DNA from 4 places in the Mesorhizobium sp. P171375 genome. Region 1 is predicted to be linked to each of the others. Evidence: predicted binding sites of a transcription regulator. Region 1 holds the regulator's gene; each other region holds the start of a gene.
What was found. The regulator PhoB, encoded in region 1, activates phosphate uptake and scavenging genes when phosphate is short. The targets are predictions, from matches to a motif close to TGTCATNNANCTGTCAT.
Positions count from the first base shown of each region.

Region 1 (3,758 bases):
CAAATCTGTTCATGATAACCCTCCCTGCGCCGCGCACGGCGCGACAAAAACTGGCCCGAAGGCCGGCACACAGAGGCTCTATTTTTTCGAGCCTCGAAAAAATACTGGTCCAACGGCGGGGCGCTGTCAACATCGATTCTGATGGATTCTGATGGCTTCGCCGAATTTTTTCGGGACCCGCAATAAACAATGACAGCGCCGCTGGCTTCTGGCAATATTTGCGTGGCGTCCCTGACCGCCTCCACTATCATGAGGCGCAAGGGGACCGGGAGGAAAACAAAAATGTCGGTTGGAATCCGTCACGACGATCTGCGCCGTCGCAACCGTGCGATGGTGATTTCGGCCGTGCGCCGGGCCGGCCAGCCGTCGCGCACCGAGATTGCGGCGACCACAGGCCTCAGCCATTCGACCATATCGGCGATCTCGTCTGATCTGATTCAAGAAGGCATCCTGGCTGAGAGCAAACCCGGCGAGACGGGTGCGCTGAAGCGCGGCCGGCCGCAGGTTGGCCTTGCGCTCAACCCGGAAGCCGCCGCGGTGATGACCGTGGTGCTGTCGCTGAACTTCCTCTCCGTCACCGTCATCGACTATGCTGGCCATGTGGTCGCCGAGGAGCAGCGCCGGCTGGATACGCTGACCATGCCGCGCGACGAGCTGATCGGCGAATGCACGGCAATCGTTCGGCGGCAGCTCGAGGATCCCGATCTCGATGTTCAGAGCATCGCCCGCATTGCCATGGGCATCCAGGGCATCACCGATTCGCGGGCGCGCGCCATGCTGTGGTCGCCGATCACGCCGCTGACCGACATTGCCTTCGCCGACATACTGGAAGCGGAATTCGGCATTCCGGCCACCATGGAAAACGACTGCAACATGATGGCGGTGGCGCTGCAATGGCGCCAGCCTGAGCGCTACCGCGACAATTTCATCGCTATCCTGCTCTCGCATGGCATCGGCATGGGGTTGGTGCTGAAGGGCGAATTGTTTACCGGCACCCATTCCTCGGGCGGCGAGTTCGGCCACATGATCCACCGGCCCGGCGGCGCGCTGTGCCGTTGCGGGCGGCGCGGCTGCGTGGAGGCCTATGCCGGCAATTACGCCATCTGGCGCAGCGCCAAAATGATGAGCGAGGATGCCGAACCGGTCGATGTCGGCGACGCCGACATGCGGGCGCTCGCCGCACGTGCCCGCGAGACCGATGGCCCGGAGCGCGAAGCCTACCGCAAGGCCGGCGAGGCGCTCGGCTTCGGCCTCGGCAGCCTGTTCGCGCTGATCGATCCAGCACCTGTCGCCATGGTCGGAGTCAGCGCCGCCGCGTTCGATCTGATCGAACCGGCATTGCGCGAAGCGATTGCTCAGACCGCCGGCGGCCAGCACTCGAAATCGATCTCCTTCGACACCGAGCCCAACGAACTGCCGCTGATCCGCGAAGGCTGCGCTATGCGCGCGCTCAGCTTCGTCGACCAGGAGATTTTCGCACCGGGGATTCAGGCAAAAGCGGGCAAGCATGTCGCCTGAGGGGCCGGCAACAGCGCGGCGCGCCTAATCTTCCCGGATAGCGTAGCCGGCGCCGCGGATGGTGCGGATGACGTCGGGCATGCGGCCATTGTTGACCGCCTTGCGCAGTCGACCGACATGCACGTCGACCGTGCGCTCGTCGATATAGATCGTCTCGCCCCAGACATTGTCGAGCAGCTGGCTGCGCGAGAACACGCGGCCGGGATGGCGCATCATGAATTCGAGCAGGCGGAACTCGGTCGGTCCGAGCCTGATTTCGCTCTTCTTGCGGTAGACGCGGTGCGATTCACGGTCGAGCACGATGTCGCCGACCTTGAGCACGCTGGACAGCACTTCCGGCTTGGCGCGGCGCAGCAACGCTTTCACGCGCGCCATGAATTCCGGTGTCGAGAACGGCTTGACCAGATAGTCGTCGGCGCCGGTCGACAGGCCACGCACGCGGTCGCTCTCCTCGCCACGCGCGGTCAGCATGATGATCGGCAGCCGTTCGGTCTCGGGCCGCATGCGCAGCCGGCGGCAGAGCTCGATGCCGGACACCGCCGGCACCATCCAGTCGAGCACCAGAAGGTCGGGCACATTTTCCTGCAGCCGAATTTCGGCCTCGTCGCCGCGCGTCACCACCTCGACCTGGTAGCCTTCGGATTCGAGGTTGTAGCGGAGGAGCACGCCCAGCGGCTCCTCGTCCTCCACGACCATGATGCGTGGCGCGATCATCAGCAGTTCACCCTTGTCAGGCCGAAGTGGCCATCGCCGTCTCGTCCTGCTTCGGGCGATTGGCGGGCAATTGCTGGCCGGTCAGCACATAATACGCATTTTCAGCGATGTTGGTGACATGATCACCGATGCGCTCCAGATTCTTGGCGCAGAACAGGAGATGCGTGCAGGCGGTGATGTTGCGCGGGTCTTCCATCATGTAGGTCAAGAGTTCACGAAACACCGACGTGTATTTGACGTCGATACGTTCGTCCTCATTCCTGAGTTTCGCCAGGGCTGCCGCATCGGCCGCGGCATACTCCTCGACCACTCCTTGCACCTGGATCAGCACCAGCTGCGCCATCGCGTCGATGGAGTGCGAGAGGTCGCGCGGCGTGACGCTGAGGCCCACGGTGCCGACGCGCTTGGCGATGTTCTTGGCGAGATCGCCGATGCGCTCGAGGTCGCCGGCCATGCGGATCGAGCCGACCACGGCACGCAGATCGTTGGCCATCGGCTGGCGCTTGGCGATGAGCGTGATAGCGCGATCGTCGAGTTCCCGCTGGCGCGCGTCCATGATGGCGTCGTCGGACACGACGCGCTGCGCCAGCGCATTGTCGGAATTGAGCAGCGCTTTTGTCGAGCCGCTGACCATCGACCCGGCCAGATCGCCCATGTCGCGGATCAGCTTGCTGATCTGGCCCAACTCTTCATCGAAGGAAGCGACGGTATGTTCACCCATGATCGTGGTCCTCGTGCCTGAAAATTCAACCGCTGGACGGCTCAGCCGAAGCGGCCGGTAATGTAGTCCTGGGTGCGCTTGTCGTCGGGATTGGTGAACATCTTGTCGGTGGCGCCCTCCTCGACCAGGTAGCCGAGGTGGAACATCGCCGTGCGCTGCGACACGCGCGCCGCCTGCTGCATCGAGTGGGTGACGATGACGATCGTGTAATTCTGGCGCAGCTCGTCGATCAGCTCCTCGACGCGTGCGGTGGCAATCGGGTCGAGCGCCGAGCATGGTTCGTCCATCAGGATTACTTCCGGCGACACCGCAATGGCGCGCGCGATGCACAGGCGCTGCTGCTGGCCGCCGGACAGGCCGGTGCCGGGCTCCTGCAGGCGGTCCTTGACCTCGTTCCAGATCGCCGCCTTCTTCAAGCTCGACTCGACGATCTGGTCCATGTCGGACTTGCGCTTGGCCAGCCCATGGATGCGCGGGCCATAGGCAACGTTCTCGTAGATCGACTTCGGGAACGGATTGGGCTTCTGGAACACCATGCCGACGCGCGCCCTGAGTTCGACGACGTCGATGTTCTTGTCATAGATGTCGTCCTCGTCGAGCGTGATCTTGCCGGTCACCCGCGCCGAATCGATGGTGTCGTTCATGCGGTTGAGGCAGCGCAGGAAGGTCGACTTGCCGCAGCCGGACGGGCCGATCAGCGCCGTCACCTGGTTCTGGCGGACGTCGAGATTGACGTCGAACAGCGCCTGCTTCTCGCCGTAGAACACGCCGACCTTGTCGCCGCGCATCTTGATGACTTCGTTCG
Region 1 covers NZ_JBYNWF010000001.1:212,533-216,290, forward strand. Annotated here, with positions in the region: gene xylF (D-xylose ABC transporter substrate-binding protein) at 1-13, opposite strand, end outside; gene ACYHH6_RS01070 (ROK family protein) at 283-1,518, shown strand; gene phoB (phosphate regulon transcriptional regulator PhoB) at 1,543-2,232, opposite strand; gene phoU (phosphate signaling complex protein PhoU) at 2,249-2,953, opposite strand; gene pstB (phosphate ABC transporter ATP-binding protein PstB) at 2,995-3,758, opposite strand, start outside.

Region 2 (3,758 bases), 950 kb from region 1:
GTCGTCGAGGCCGAGCAGGACCCGAAGAAGAACCCGCCGCTGAAGATGGCGCAGGTGGGCTACAAGGAACTGATGCGGGTGATGACGGCAGCCGGCTACACGGTTGAGACGCAAGGGTTCCCCAATGTCTGATGCGATGGCTTTCCGCCGAGCCTGCTTGCTGTAGATTGGCCCGATGAAAGATTACGAACACCCATTCTTCCGGCCGCTGTGGCGGCGCGTTGCCGTCGTCGCCGTCTGCGTGATCTGGGCCGGAATAGAATTCGCCTCCGGAACACCGTTCTGGGGCGTCATCGCGCTCGGCTTCGCCGCCTACGCCGTCTGGCAGTTCTTCTATCTCTACAAGCCGGTCGACGGGGCGAAGCCTCCGGTCGAGCCGAAGACTGGCGCCGAACCGAAGGAATGACCGCAATGTCGAAACTGCTCGTCAAAGCCGACAAGGGCCATGGCCGCGTCGCCCATGTCACGCCCAAAAGCGCCGGCTGGACCTATGTCGGCTTCGATCTGCACCGGCTGCAGCCGGGCGAGACCGCTTCCGGCAAGACGGGCGATCGCGAAGTCTGCCTGGTGTTCGTCACCGGCAAGGGCAACGCAAAGGCCGGCGGCCAGGAACTCGGCCTGCTGGGCGAGCGCATGTCGCCCTTCGAGGGCAAGCCATGGTCGGTCTACATCCCTGAGGGATCGGACTGGTCGGTGACTGCGGACACCGATCTCGAACTCGCCGTCTGCTCGGCGCCGGGCCTGGGCGGCGGCCTGCCGGTTCGCGTCATCGCACCTGACGATCTCGGCCAGGAAGTGCGCGGCAAGGGCACCAACACGCGTTACGTCACCAACATATTGCCGGAGGGCAAGCCGGCCGACTCGCTGCTGGTGGTCGAGGTCATCACGCCCGGCGGCCATACATCGAGCTATCCGCCACACAAGCACGACCAGGACAATCTGCCGGCCGAATCCTATCTCGAGGAAACCTACTATCATCGCCTCAACCCGCCGCAGGGCTTCGCCTTCCAGCGCGTCTATACCGATGCCGACAAGTCGGGCGCCCGCGAACTGGACGAGGCGATGGCGATCGAGGACGGCGATGTCGTGCTGGTGCCCAAGGGCTACCATCCCTGCGCCGCCTGCCACGGCTACGACCTCTATTATCTCAACGTCATGGCCGGCCCGAAGCGGACGTGGAAATTCCACAACGCGCCCGAGCACGAATGGCTGATGAAGGCCTGACCACCCCTGTCTTTCAGGGGGAAGCTGTTGGCCCAGTTCGGAAAAATCGTCGGCTAACGACCGATGGGGTCGATTTGCCATCGAAAACCCTTCAAAGCTTCGTCAATCCGTCATGGAAATCACCTATGGCAGCGGGGACGGTGCATGTCGCCCAAAAGTGCGCAGCGGTTTTGGGATAACGACATGCCGAAGCAAATAGACTTAAAGCGCGCCGCATCGAGCCCTCAAGAGGCGGCGGGCTTTAACGAGGATTTTCGATGCGCTACGCCATCTATTTCACCCCAAGGCAGGACGAACCGCTGGCGCGGATCGCCGCCAACTGGCTGGGACGCGACCCTTTCGGCGCCGCCACAAAGCCGGTCGAAGCGGTGGGCGACCTGTCGGCGGCGGAAGTCGCCTTCCACACCGCATCGGCGCGCCGCTACGGTTTCCATGCGACGCTAAAGGCGCCCTTCCGGCTGGCGGCCAACGAGACGGAAACCTCGCTGCGCGCCGCCCTCGACGCCTTTGCCGAAGCGATGCCTACCGTCACCATCCCGCGCCTTGTCGTCAGCCAGATCGATGGTTTCTTCGCTTTGGTGCCGCAAGGTCCGCTGCCGTCGCTTAACCGTTTCGCCGATGATGTCGTGCTTGGCTTCGACCGTTTTCGCGCACCGCTGACCGAGGCCGAGATCGAGCGCCGCGGCCCGGATTCGCTGAAGCCGGCCGAGTTCCGCAATCTCTGCCAGTGGGGCTACCCCTATGTCTTCGAGACCTTTCGCTTCCACATGACGCTGTCCGGCCGGGCCGGGCCACAGGAAAGCCTACGTCTGCGCGCAGCAATCGACAGCCTGTTCGCAGAGGTGCTGCAGCAGCCGGTGCTGGTCGATGCACTAACGCTGTTTGTCGAAACCGAACCGGGCGCCCCGTTCATGGTGCTCTCCCATCATGCGCTCGGCCGCCGCGCGGCGAGAAAAACCGCCTGACCACTTCGCCTGAAACCCAAGGACTGCCTGAGATGACTGCCGAGACCGTTTTGACCAATGCCCGCATCGTGCTTGCCGACGAGATCGTCGAGGGCTCGCTCGTACTGCGCGACGGTTTTATCGCCGGCATCGACGCAGGCACCGGGCGGACCGGCGAGGATATGGGCGGCGATTACATCATTCCCGGCCTGGTCGAACTGCACACCGACCATCTCGAAGGCCATTACGCACCGCGGCCGAAAGTGCGCTGGAACCCGATCGCCGCCGTCCTTGCCCATGACGCGCAGGTGGCCACCGCCGGCATCACCACGGTGCTCGATGCCTTGCGCGTCGGCATGGACGAGGACGCGGATCTCACCTCCGACGACATCCGCAAGCTGGCCGATGCCATCGAGGACAGCGTGGCGCAGGATCGCCTGCGGGCCGACCACTTCCTGCATCTGCGCTGCGAGGTCTCGGCGCCGGACTGTCTGCAGGCCTTCGCCAATTTCGACGGCGATGAGCGGGTCAAACTGGCGTCGCTGATGGACCATGCGCCGGGACAGCGCCAGTTCGTCAACCTCGAGACCTACGCCTATTACTATCAGCGCAAGCTGAAGCTGACCGATCGCGACTTCAAGTTGTTCTGCGAAAAGCGCATGTCGGAATCGGCGAAGAATTCGGGACCGAACCGGGTAGCGATATCAGCCGCGTGCAACGGGCGCGGCATTGTGCTGGCAAGCCATGACGACGCCACATCAGGCCATGTCGACGAGGCGATTGAGCAAGGCGTGCGCGTTGCCGAATTCCCGACCACGCAGGAAGCGGCCAAGGCTTCAAAGGAGGCTGGACTCGGAGTGCTGATGGGCGCGCCCAACGTCATGCGCGGCGCCTCGCACTCCGGCAATGTTTCGGCCCGCACGCTGGCCGCCGACGGACTGCTCGACATCCTGTCGTCCGACTACATTCCCTTCAGCCTGATCCAGTCGGCCTTCTTTCTAGGCGACGTCGTCGAAGGCATTTCCCTGCCGCAGGCGGTCGCCATGGTGTCGAAGAACCCGGCCGAGGCCATCGGCCTCAGCGATCGCGGCGTCATCGAACCGGGCCGCCGCGCCGACCTGGTGCGCGTGCGCGTCGACGACCATGTGCCGGTCGTGCGCACCGTCTGGCGCCAGGGACGCCGGGTCGCCTGATGGTCTCGGCGTCGATCGAGCGCGAACTCACCGCCGAGGCCTTTCCGGTCCGCAACGGCGTCTTTGTCGCCGTCGTCGGCCCGAGCGGCGCCGGCAAGGATACGGTGATCGGCTACGCCAAGTCGCTGTTTGCCGATGAGACAAGGCTGGAGTTCGTGCGCCGGGTCATCACCAGGCCGAGCGACGCCGCGAGCGAGGACCACGACACGCTGGCCGACGCTGCCTTTGTCGAAGCCGAGGCTGATGGCGCCTTCGCCATTTCCTGGGAGGCGCACGGTCTGCGCTACGGCATCCCGGCCGATGTCGACTGGTCGATCGCCAATGGCCATGTCGCGGTCGCCAATGTCTCGCGCGCGGTCATCCCGGTTCTGCGTGAGCGCTATGCCAATCTGGCTGT
Region 2 covers NZ_JBYNWF010000001.1:1,157,902-1,161,659, forward strand. Annotated here, with positions in the region: gene iolE (myo-inosose-2 dehydratase) at 1-132, shown strand, start outside; gene ACYHH6_RS05775 (DUF3329 domain-containing protein) at 176-406, shown strand; gene iolB (5-deoxy-glucuronate isomerase) at 412-1,224, shown strand; gene ACYHH6_RS05785 (DUF1045 domain-containing protein) at 1,482-2,189, shown strand; gene ACYHH6_RS05790 (alpha-D-ribose 1-methylphosphonate 5-triphosphate diphosphatase) at 2,222-3,361, shown strand; gene phnN (phosphonate metabolism protein/1,5-bisphosphokinase (PRPP-forming) PhnN) at 3,358-3,758, shown strand, end outside.
Region 2: a site for PhoB is predicted at 1,322-1,338, ahead of ACYHH6_RS05785 (DUF1045 domain-containing protein). Genes of this name have one in related genera too.

Region 3 (3,758 bases), 5.3 Mb from region 1:
TCGGCGAAGGTTCATCTCAAAGTCCGCCCGACAATGATTGCCGATTTGACTGGCAAGGTCGATGCGCCATCGGAACATTCCGCCTTGCGCGTCTGAGCCAATCAGGTTCTCAAAGCATCCGGAATGGGCTATGGGTCGTCGCCGCGTGGGGTCGCAAACCGGGGGGATCATGTCCGACAATCCGCTTTTTTCCGAGCGCCTGAACCGGCGCGCGTTTCTTGGGGCATCCGCCTTGGGCGCTGCTTCCGTGGCGCTTTCGGCCTGCACAACCACGGACGTGGCGCCGCCGCCGGTGGAAGCGCCGCCGCCGCCAAGCAATTCGGCTTTCGGCGCTGCCGAAAGCATGTACGCGGCACGCGTCGACGAGGGCTATCAACTGCCGGCGATCCCGATATCCAAGCTCGATCCGAAGTTCGTACGCCAGATCGTGACCGACCCCACCGGCGAAAAACCGGGCACCATCGTCGTCGATACGTCGGAGCATTTCCTCTATCTGGTGCGCGATGGCGGCAAGGCGATCCGTTACGGCGTCAGCCTCGGCAAGGCCGGGTTCGGCTGGACCGGCAGCGCCGTGGTCCAGGCGCGCAAGAAGTGGCCGGTGTGGACGCCGCCGCCGGAAATGATCCAGCGCCGGCCGGAACTGTCGAAATACAAGGACGGCATGCCGCCGGGACCGCAGAGCCCGCTCGGCGCCCGCGCGCTCTATCTGTTCCGTGACGGCAAAGACACGATGTACCGGCTGCACGGCACACCGGAATGGGATTCCATCGGCAAGAATGCGTCGTCGGGCTGCGTGCGTTTCATGAACCAGGACATCATCGACCTCTATAGCCGGGTCAACGGCGTAACCCAGGTCCATGTGCGCGCGAACTTCTCGATCGCCGGGGAGAACTCCGCCGTGTCGAACAGGACCGCCGAGCCGATCGATGCCGGCGTACCGAGGGATGCAGAGATCTTGAAATAGGCGTCAGCGGTATCGCTGATCGCCGCTAAAAAAGCGGACCCGCCCGGCGCGTCCGCTTTTTTCTATTGTATGCGACTACTTCTTGGCGAGGCCCGGAAGCGTGACCTGATAGACCAGGAACATGGTGTCGACATCGGCGCCGTCTTCGGCCTTGTAGGGCGCACCGACCTGGAAACCGTCCTGGGCGAGGAAGTCGTTGTCGTTGCCGACGAAGAGGAAATAGTCGTCGGGCAGCGCCGGATCGAGCACGCTGACCACCGACATCGCTTCCCACTTCTCCGACAGGTTGTTCTTGTCGTTCGGCTTGCCGTCATGCAGGCCGAAGCGGCCGAGTTCCTTGTTGTCGTTGATGTCGATGAATGGTGTCAGCTTGGCCGGCGTGACCGACGGATCGAGCACGCCCTTGGGCGCAACCGGCTTGTCGGCGGCATCGAAGGCGCCGCCGGCAATGTCGGTCGCGGCCGAGACGTCGACGACGAATATCTGGCGCACAAGCGAGGTGTCGCCCTTCACCCCCTGGCCGTTGCCGCTGTCGCGCGCCAGCATCAGGAAGGTCTTGTCGGACAGCGCCACGATCTCGCTCTGCGCGGCGATCTTGGTCTTGCCCTTGTCGTCCTTGAACACCGGCAGCGGAACGACATATTCGTGCGCCAGCTTGAGGTGTGCCGGGTCGGTGGCGTCATAGACCAGCGCGCGAGTGTTCTGGCGCGTCGCACCGGAATCGCCGCCATCCTGGCGCGGCGCCGACTGCAGCACCGCGATCAGCGACTTGCCGTCCGGCGTCAGCGCCATGCCTTCGAGGCCCTGGTTGTTCTGGCGGCCGGTCTCGGGATCCTTCGGATCGGGTTCGGCGGCACCGGGGCCTGGATTGTCGGAGGCGAAGTTCGGCGTGCCCTTGCGCATCGGCACCAGCGCCGCCGGCGGCTGCGTTGCCGAGAGCAGGTGGCCGTCGGCCGAGAAGCGGTAGATGTTGGGGCCGTATTCATCCGAGATGAACATGGTGCCGTCGGGCAGGCGGGCGATCGCCTCATTGTCGAGCGCCAGCTTGCCATTGGCCTCGGGCAGGATCGGCAGGTCGCCGCTCGCCGCGCGCACGCCATTCGACGGATCAAGACCGGTGGCGTCAGCGCCCTTGTCGTCGGTCAGGAGCAGGGAATCGGCAAGCGTCGCCTTGACGCCGGTCTGTTCCTGGCCGGCGGCGGGTGTGGCACCCAGCGGGGTCGGCGTGAGCTCGATAGCGATAGTGTTGAGGCGCGGCCGGTAGTCGGTGGTGCCGACGACATTGTAGCCGCGGTCGGGCAGCAGCCAGAGCGAACCCTTGTAGCCATTGGCGTCATGCGTCCAGCTCGCGGCGTCGATCGACATGCCGGAGCCGGAGCCGAAGGTCTCGCCGAACTTGTCCTTCAGGTCGGCCGGGATGCGGCCGACGCCGACCAGGCCCTTGTTGACAAAGCTGACACCGCCAACGGTGGCGGTGCTGTCGGCAAGGGCAGGGGTCAGGGCGGTAAACAGCGCCAATGCGGCGCCGAGCGACACGGTTCGGTGCGAGATTTTCATGGAGATCCTCTTTGTGACAAGCCTTCAAGCGGCTGAGACTGCAAAGGGCTCCGCGTCGCATCGACGATGTCGCCCCCTCGCAAAGCGGTCTAGGACGCGAACATGATACTTGCGTGACAGAGCATTCTGACAGCCATTGGCATTCGGTGCTTGCCGTGCAGAAATGGCTGCATGCAGGAAACACTCATCGCGGTGGCCGTTTTCCTCTGCCTGACGGCGGCGCCGCTGGCCAGCATGGCCGTCTACGGCAGGTTGCCAGCCCATCACCGTGACGACGACACCAACGCCGTGGTTCGGCTGGCCGCCAACCTGTTCGTCGTCATGACCTCGCTGGTGCTTGGTCTCATGATCAACTCGGCCAAGAACACTTTCGAGTCGATCGACCGCAACGTGCACACATATGCGACCGAGTTGATCCTTCTCGACCGGTCGCTTCGGCAATATGGGCCTGAGACCGCCGAGGTCCGTCAGCCGCTGGTCGCTTATGTGCAAAGACAGACCAACAACTGGACAGAAACCAACGAAACACCCCTCGTCGCCAACCGGCTGTCTGAACGTCTGTTGACGGAGATCAGCACACGATTGACCGCTCTGCAGCCTCCTGACGCAGCGCATGGTTCCCTGCTGGAGGACGCCCGCCAGCATCTACAGAAGGTGATGGAACTGCGCTGGGCTTTGATCGAGCAATCGGAAGGCACCATTCCGCCGCCGTTGATCGCCATGCTCGTTGCCTGGCTGGTGCTGATCTTCGCCAGTTTCGGCTTCAGGGCGCCGAGAAATGCCATCACCATAGAGACGTTCGTGGTCTCGGCGGCGCTGATTGCCGGAGCGCTTTACCTGATCCTCGATATGGATGTGCCGTTCTCCGGCCCGATCCAGATTTCGTCGGCGCCTTTGCAGAGGGCTTTGGTCGAATTGCAGCAGTGAGGCGGAACCCGCGGCGCTCCAACGCATTCCTGGATACGGCTGGATTTGCCGGTCCATTTGAGAGAGGGCGACATGGGTTTCGACCAGTATCACGAGCCGCCGGAAGAACTGACGCAGAAGGTGCGGACCTTTGCCCGCATGATCACTTCGCTGATCGAGGAGGCGGAGGCGATCGGCTGGTACGAACAGCGCATGTCGGTGGAAAAGGATCCGCAGGCCAAGGCGATCATGAAAAACGCGCAAGGCGAAGAGTTCAAGCATTTCGGCATGGATCTCGAATTCCTGCTGCGCCAGAAGAAAGACTGGCGGG
Region 3 covers NZ_JBYNWF010000001.1:5,499,624-5,503,381, reverse strand. Annotated here, with positions in the region: gene ACYHH6_RS26915 (L,D-transpeptidase) at 170-964, shown strand; gene ACYHH6_RS26910 (esterase-like activity of phytase family protein) at 1,040-2,521, opposite strand; gene ACYHH6_RS26905 (bestrophin-like domain) at 2,693-3,448, shown strand; gene ACYHH6_RS26900 (ferritin family protein) at 3,521-3,758, shown strand, end outside.
Region 3: a site for PhoB is predicted at 2,624-2,640, ahead of ACYHH6_RS26910 (esterase-like activity of phytase family protein). Genes of this name have one in related genera too.

Region 4 (3,758 bases), 120 kb from region 1:
GTGTGATTCCCTCGCTATTCAGGAAGTTGTCCACGCGGGTCCGCGTGGACGAGGTTTAACTGACAAATCGCTTCAGTTTCCGATCGCTTCCTGAATCGCCTTGTTGCCGCGTGCGACCGCGTTGTCGAGCGCCTGCTGCGCAGTCTGCTGACCGGCCAGCATCTTCTCGAACTCCTCGTTCTCGATATCACGCACCTGCGGCAGGTTGACGAGGCGCACGCCCTTCGAATTCTCGGTCGGCGCCTTGCCCAGCATCTGCAGGATCGGCGTCTCACGGCCTGGGTTCTTGTCATAGAAGCCGGACTTCTTGGTCGCCTCATAGGCAGCGAGCGTCACCGGCAGATAACCCGACTTCTGATGCAGATACTCCTGCACTTCGGTCTTGGACAGGTAGGAGAAGAACGCCGCGACCCCTTTGTATTCCTCGTCCGATTTGTTGCCGAACACCCACAGGCTGGCGCCGCCCGGCGTGGTGTTCTGGGGTGCGCCCTTGGCGTCGCTATCATAGGGAAGCTGGCCGATGCCGTAGTTCATGCCCGACTTGACGATGTCACCGAGGCCCCCCGACGATTCGGTGAAGATGCCGCATTCGCCGGCAAGAAAGATCTGCTTGGCTTCGGAGGTGCGGCCGCCATATTTGAAGGTGCCGTCCTTGGCGAGATCGGCGAGCGCCTGGAAATGATTGACGAAGATCGGCGCATTGATCTTGAGCTCAACGTCGGTTCCGGCAAGTCCGTTCTGGTTAGTGCCATAGGAAACGTCGTTCCAGGCGGCGAAGGCCTCGAGGTGGATCCAGGTCAGCCAGGTTGAGGTATAGCCGCAGGAGGCGGCGCCGCTCGCCTTGATCTTCTTGGCGTATTCCCACACCTCGTTCCAGGTCTTGGGCGGGTTGTTCACATCAAGCCCGGCCTTCTGGAAGATATCCTTGTTATAATAGAGGATCGGCGAGGAGGAGTTATAGGGGAAGGACAGCATGGTGCCGTCCGGCTTCGAATAGTAGCCGACGATGCCGGGCAAATACTGGCTTTTGTCGAACGTCATGCCGGCGCTGGTCAAGACGTCGGCCACCGGTTTGATCGCGCCTTCGGCGGCCATCATGACGCCGGTGCCCACGTCGAATACCTGGATGATGTCAGGCGCTTGACCCGCGCGAAAGGCCGCGATGCCGGCATTCAGCGTTTCGGGATAGGTTCCCTTGAAAACAGGGAGAATTTCATAGTCGCTCTGGCTGGCATTGAAATCCTTGGCGATCTTGTCGACCACCTCGGCATTGGCGCCGGTCATGGCATGCCACCAACTGATCTGGGTGGCGGCGAAGGCGGAGGGGGTGGAAAGCAGGGTCAAGGTAGCGGCGACACCGGCCGCAAAGCCGAGCAACTTCATGTTCATCTCCCGTTTGTCATTGGCGAAAGGGGCACTCCCGCAAAGGCAATATGTGTCGCTCATGACAATCGGACAACGGTTTCATTGCTGTTTCGTGAATTTCATATCCGGCTAACTTCGCGCCCCTCACTCTGCAACGAGGACAGAGAGAAATGCCAAGCCGGCTCAGCGATACAATGGGGCGTGGTGGGCCGCGACGATCGCCGACCGCCCGGCGATGCGTGAAGGCCCGCGTGACAACGCCACTTACCTGCGTCATGCGGCCGCCATGCCGGCGCTCGGCCGGATCGAGATCGGCGGCGCGGCGTCGCGCCAAGCGCTGCTCGTGACCTTGCGCCCGGAATGAGACAAGATCGCTGCAAGGTACAACCGGAAAAACCCGCTGTAGTTGTGGTGCCCATAACTGATTCTTCAAGCGCCCCGTACTAATCAAGTCGATGGCTGATTGCTGCGGGAGAGCAGGTGGGGCGAGATGCTGACGGTCTATAATTGCATCGTGCACGAGCACGATCTGAGACTGGTCGCACTGGCAGCCCTTATTTGCGGTATTTCTTCCTTCTCGGCGGTCAATCTGCTTCGCCATGTCGACCGCTCAAACGAGCGCAACCGCTATACCTGGCTGATGATATCAGCCACTTCCACCGGCTTCGGTATCTGGGCGACGCATTTCATCGCCATGCTTGCCTTTTCTCCGGGAATACCCAACGCGTACAATGCGGAACTGTCGGCGCTCTCGCTAGCCGCTTCCGTCGCCCTGACAGCCGCCGGCATGTGGATTGCCACCTTGCGCCGGGGCATCGACTACGCCCTGGTCGGCGGCGCGATCCTCGGTGCCGGCATCGCCGCCATGCACTATATCGGTATGGCCGCTTTCGAGGTCGAAGGACGCATCGTCTGGAACACGCTTCTGGTCGCCGTCTCGCTGCTGGCAGGCGTCACTCTCGCCGCACTGGCGCTGCTGGTCGTGCTGCGGCGCCCGTCCATGCAGGCGACCATCGGCGCCGCCGTCCTGTTGACGCTGGCGATCTGCACCCTGCACTTCATCGCCATGGGCGCGGTGTCGATCTTCCCGGACTCCTCCATTGAGATATCGCAGTTCACGGTCGAGCCGGTATCGCAGGCCTTCGCCGCCGCTGCAGTCAGCCTGGTTATCCTGGTGCTTTCAGCCGCGGCACTGTGGATCGACCTGCGTTTCCGTCGTCACAAGCTCGAGGCCGAGCGTATGCATGGCCTCGCAAACGCCGCCGTCGAGGGCCTGATCGTCTGCGACGGCACCCGCATCGTCAGCGCCAATGACAGCATCGCCGCTCTCACCGGCATGGCACCGGAAGCGCTGAACGCGATGCTGCTCGGCGACCTTTTCGGCGAACGCACAGCGGCCAGCATGTCCGACTGCAGCGGACAGGCACAGGAAGCCGAGTTGAGAAGCCATGACGGCACCGCCATCCCCGTCGAACTGATCGCCAGGAGCATCGACTATTGCGGCAAGCCGCACAGCGTCGTCGCAGTGCGCGACATCCGCGAACGCAAGAAGGCCGAGCAGGAGATCCTGCGCCTCGCCCACTTCGACCCGCTGACCGGGCTCCCCAACCGCCGCAGTTTCTCCGGCCGGCTCGAGGCCGAAATTGCCGCAATGAACCGAGGCGGCAAGGGCGGGCACCTTGCGCTGTTGCTGCTCGACCTCGACCGCTTCAAGGAAGTGAACGACCTGTTCGGGCACGGCGCCGGCGATGCCATGCTGCAGAAGGTGGCGCTATGCGCCTCCGGCGTGCTCCGCCAGGGGCAGATGCTGGCGCGTCTCGGCGGCGACGAGTTCGCAATCATCGCCCCAAACCTTTCTGATCCGCAGGCAGCCGGCCGCATCGCCGAGGCGGTGCTGGCGTCGATGCGCGAGGAAAACCGGCAGTCGGTCGGCGGCGGCCTGGTGTCGGCCAGCATCGGCATTGCACTTTATCCGCTCGACGCCGATGAACCGACAGCCCTGGTCAGCCACGCCGACACCGCGCTCTATCGCGCCAAAGCCGAAGGCAAGGACACCTACCGTTATTTCGAGGCCTCGATGGGCGCCGAGGCGCGCGACCGGCGCGTGATGGAGCACGAACTGCGCCAGGCCATAGCGCGCAATGAGTTTCGCCTCGTCTACCAGCCGCAAAAGGAGATCAGTAGTGGGCGGATGGTCGGGTTCGAGGCGCTGATCCGCTGGCGCCATCCACAGCGCGGTGACGTGTCGCCGGCGACCTTCATCCCGGTGGCCGAAGACAGCGGCGTCATCATTCAGATCGGCGAATGGGTGCTGGCGACAGCCTGCGCCGAGGCTGCCCGCTGGAAGAGCTCTCTCACCGTCGCGGTCAATGTCTCGGCGGTGCAGCTCCACA
Region 4 covers NZ_JBYNWF010000001.1:88,846-92,603, forward strand. Annotated here, with positions in the region: gene ugpA (sn-glycerol-3-phosphate ABC transporter permease UgpA) at 1-1, opposite strand, end outside; gene ugpB (sn-glycerol-3-phosphate ABC transporter substrate-binding protein UgpB) at 73-1,383, opposite strand; gene ACYHH6_RS00440 (hypothetical protein) at 1,601-1,729, shown strand; gene ACYHH6_RS00445 (bifunctional diguanylate cyclase/phosphodiesterase) at 1,856-3,758, shown strand, end outside.
Region 4: a site for PhoB is predicted at 1,445-1,461, ahead of ugpB (sn-glycerol-3-phosphate ABC transporter substrate-binding protein UgpB). Genes of this name have one in related genera too.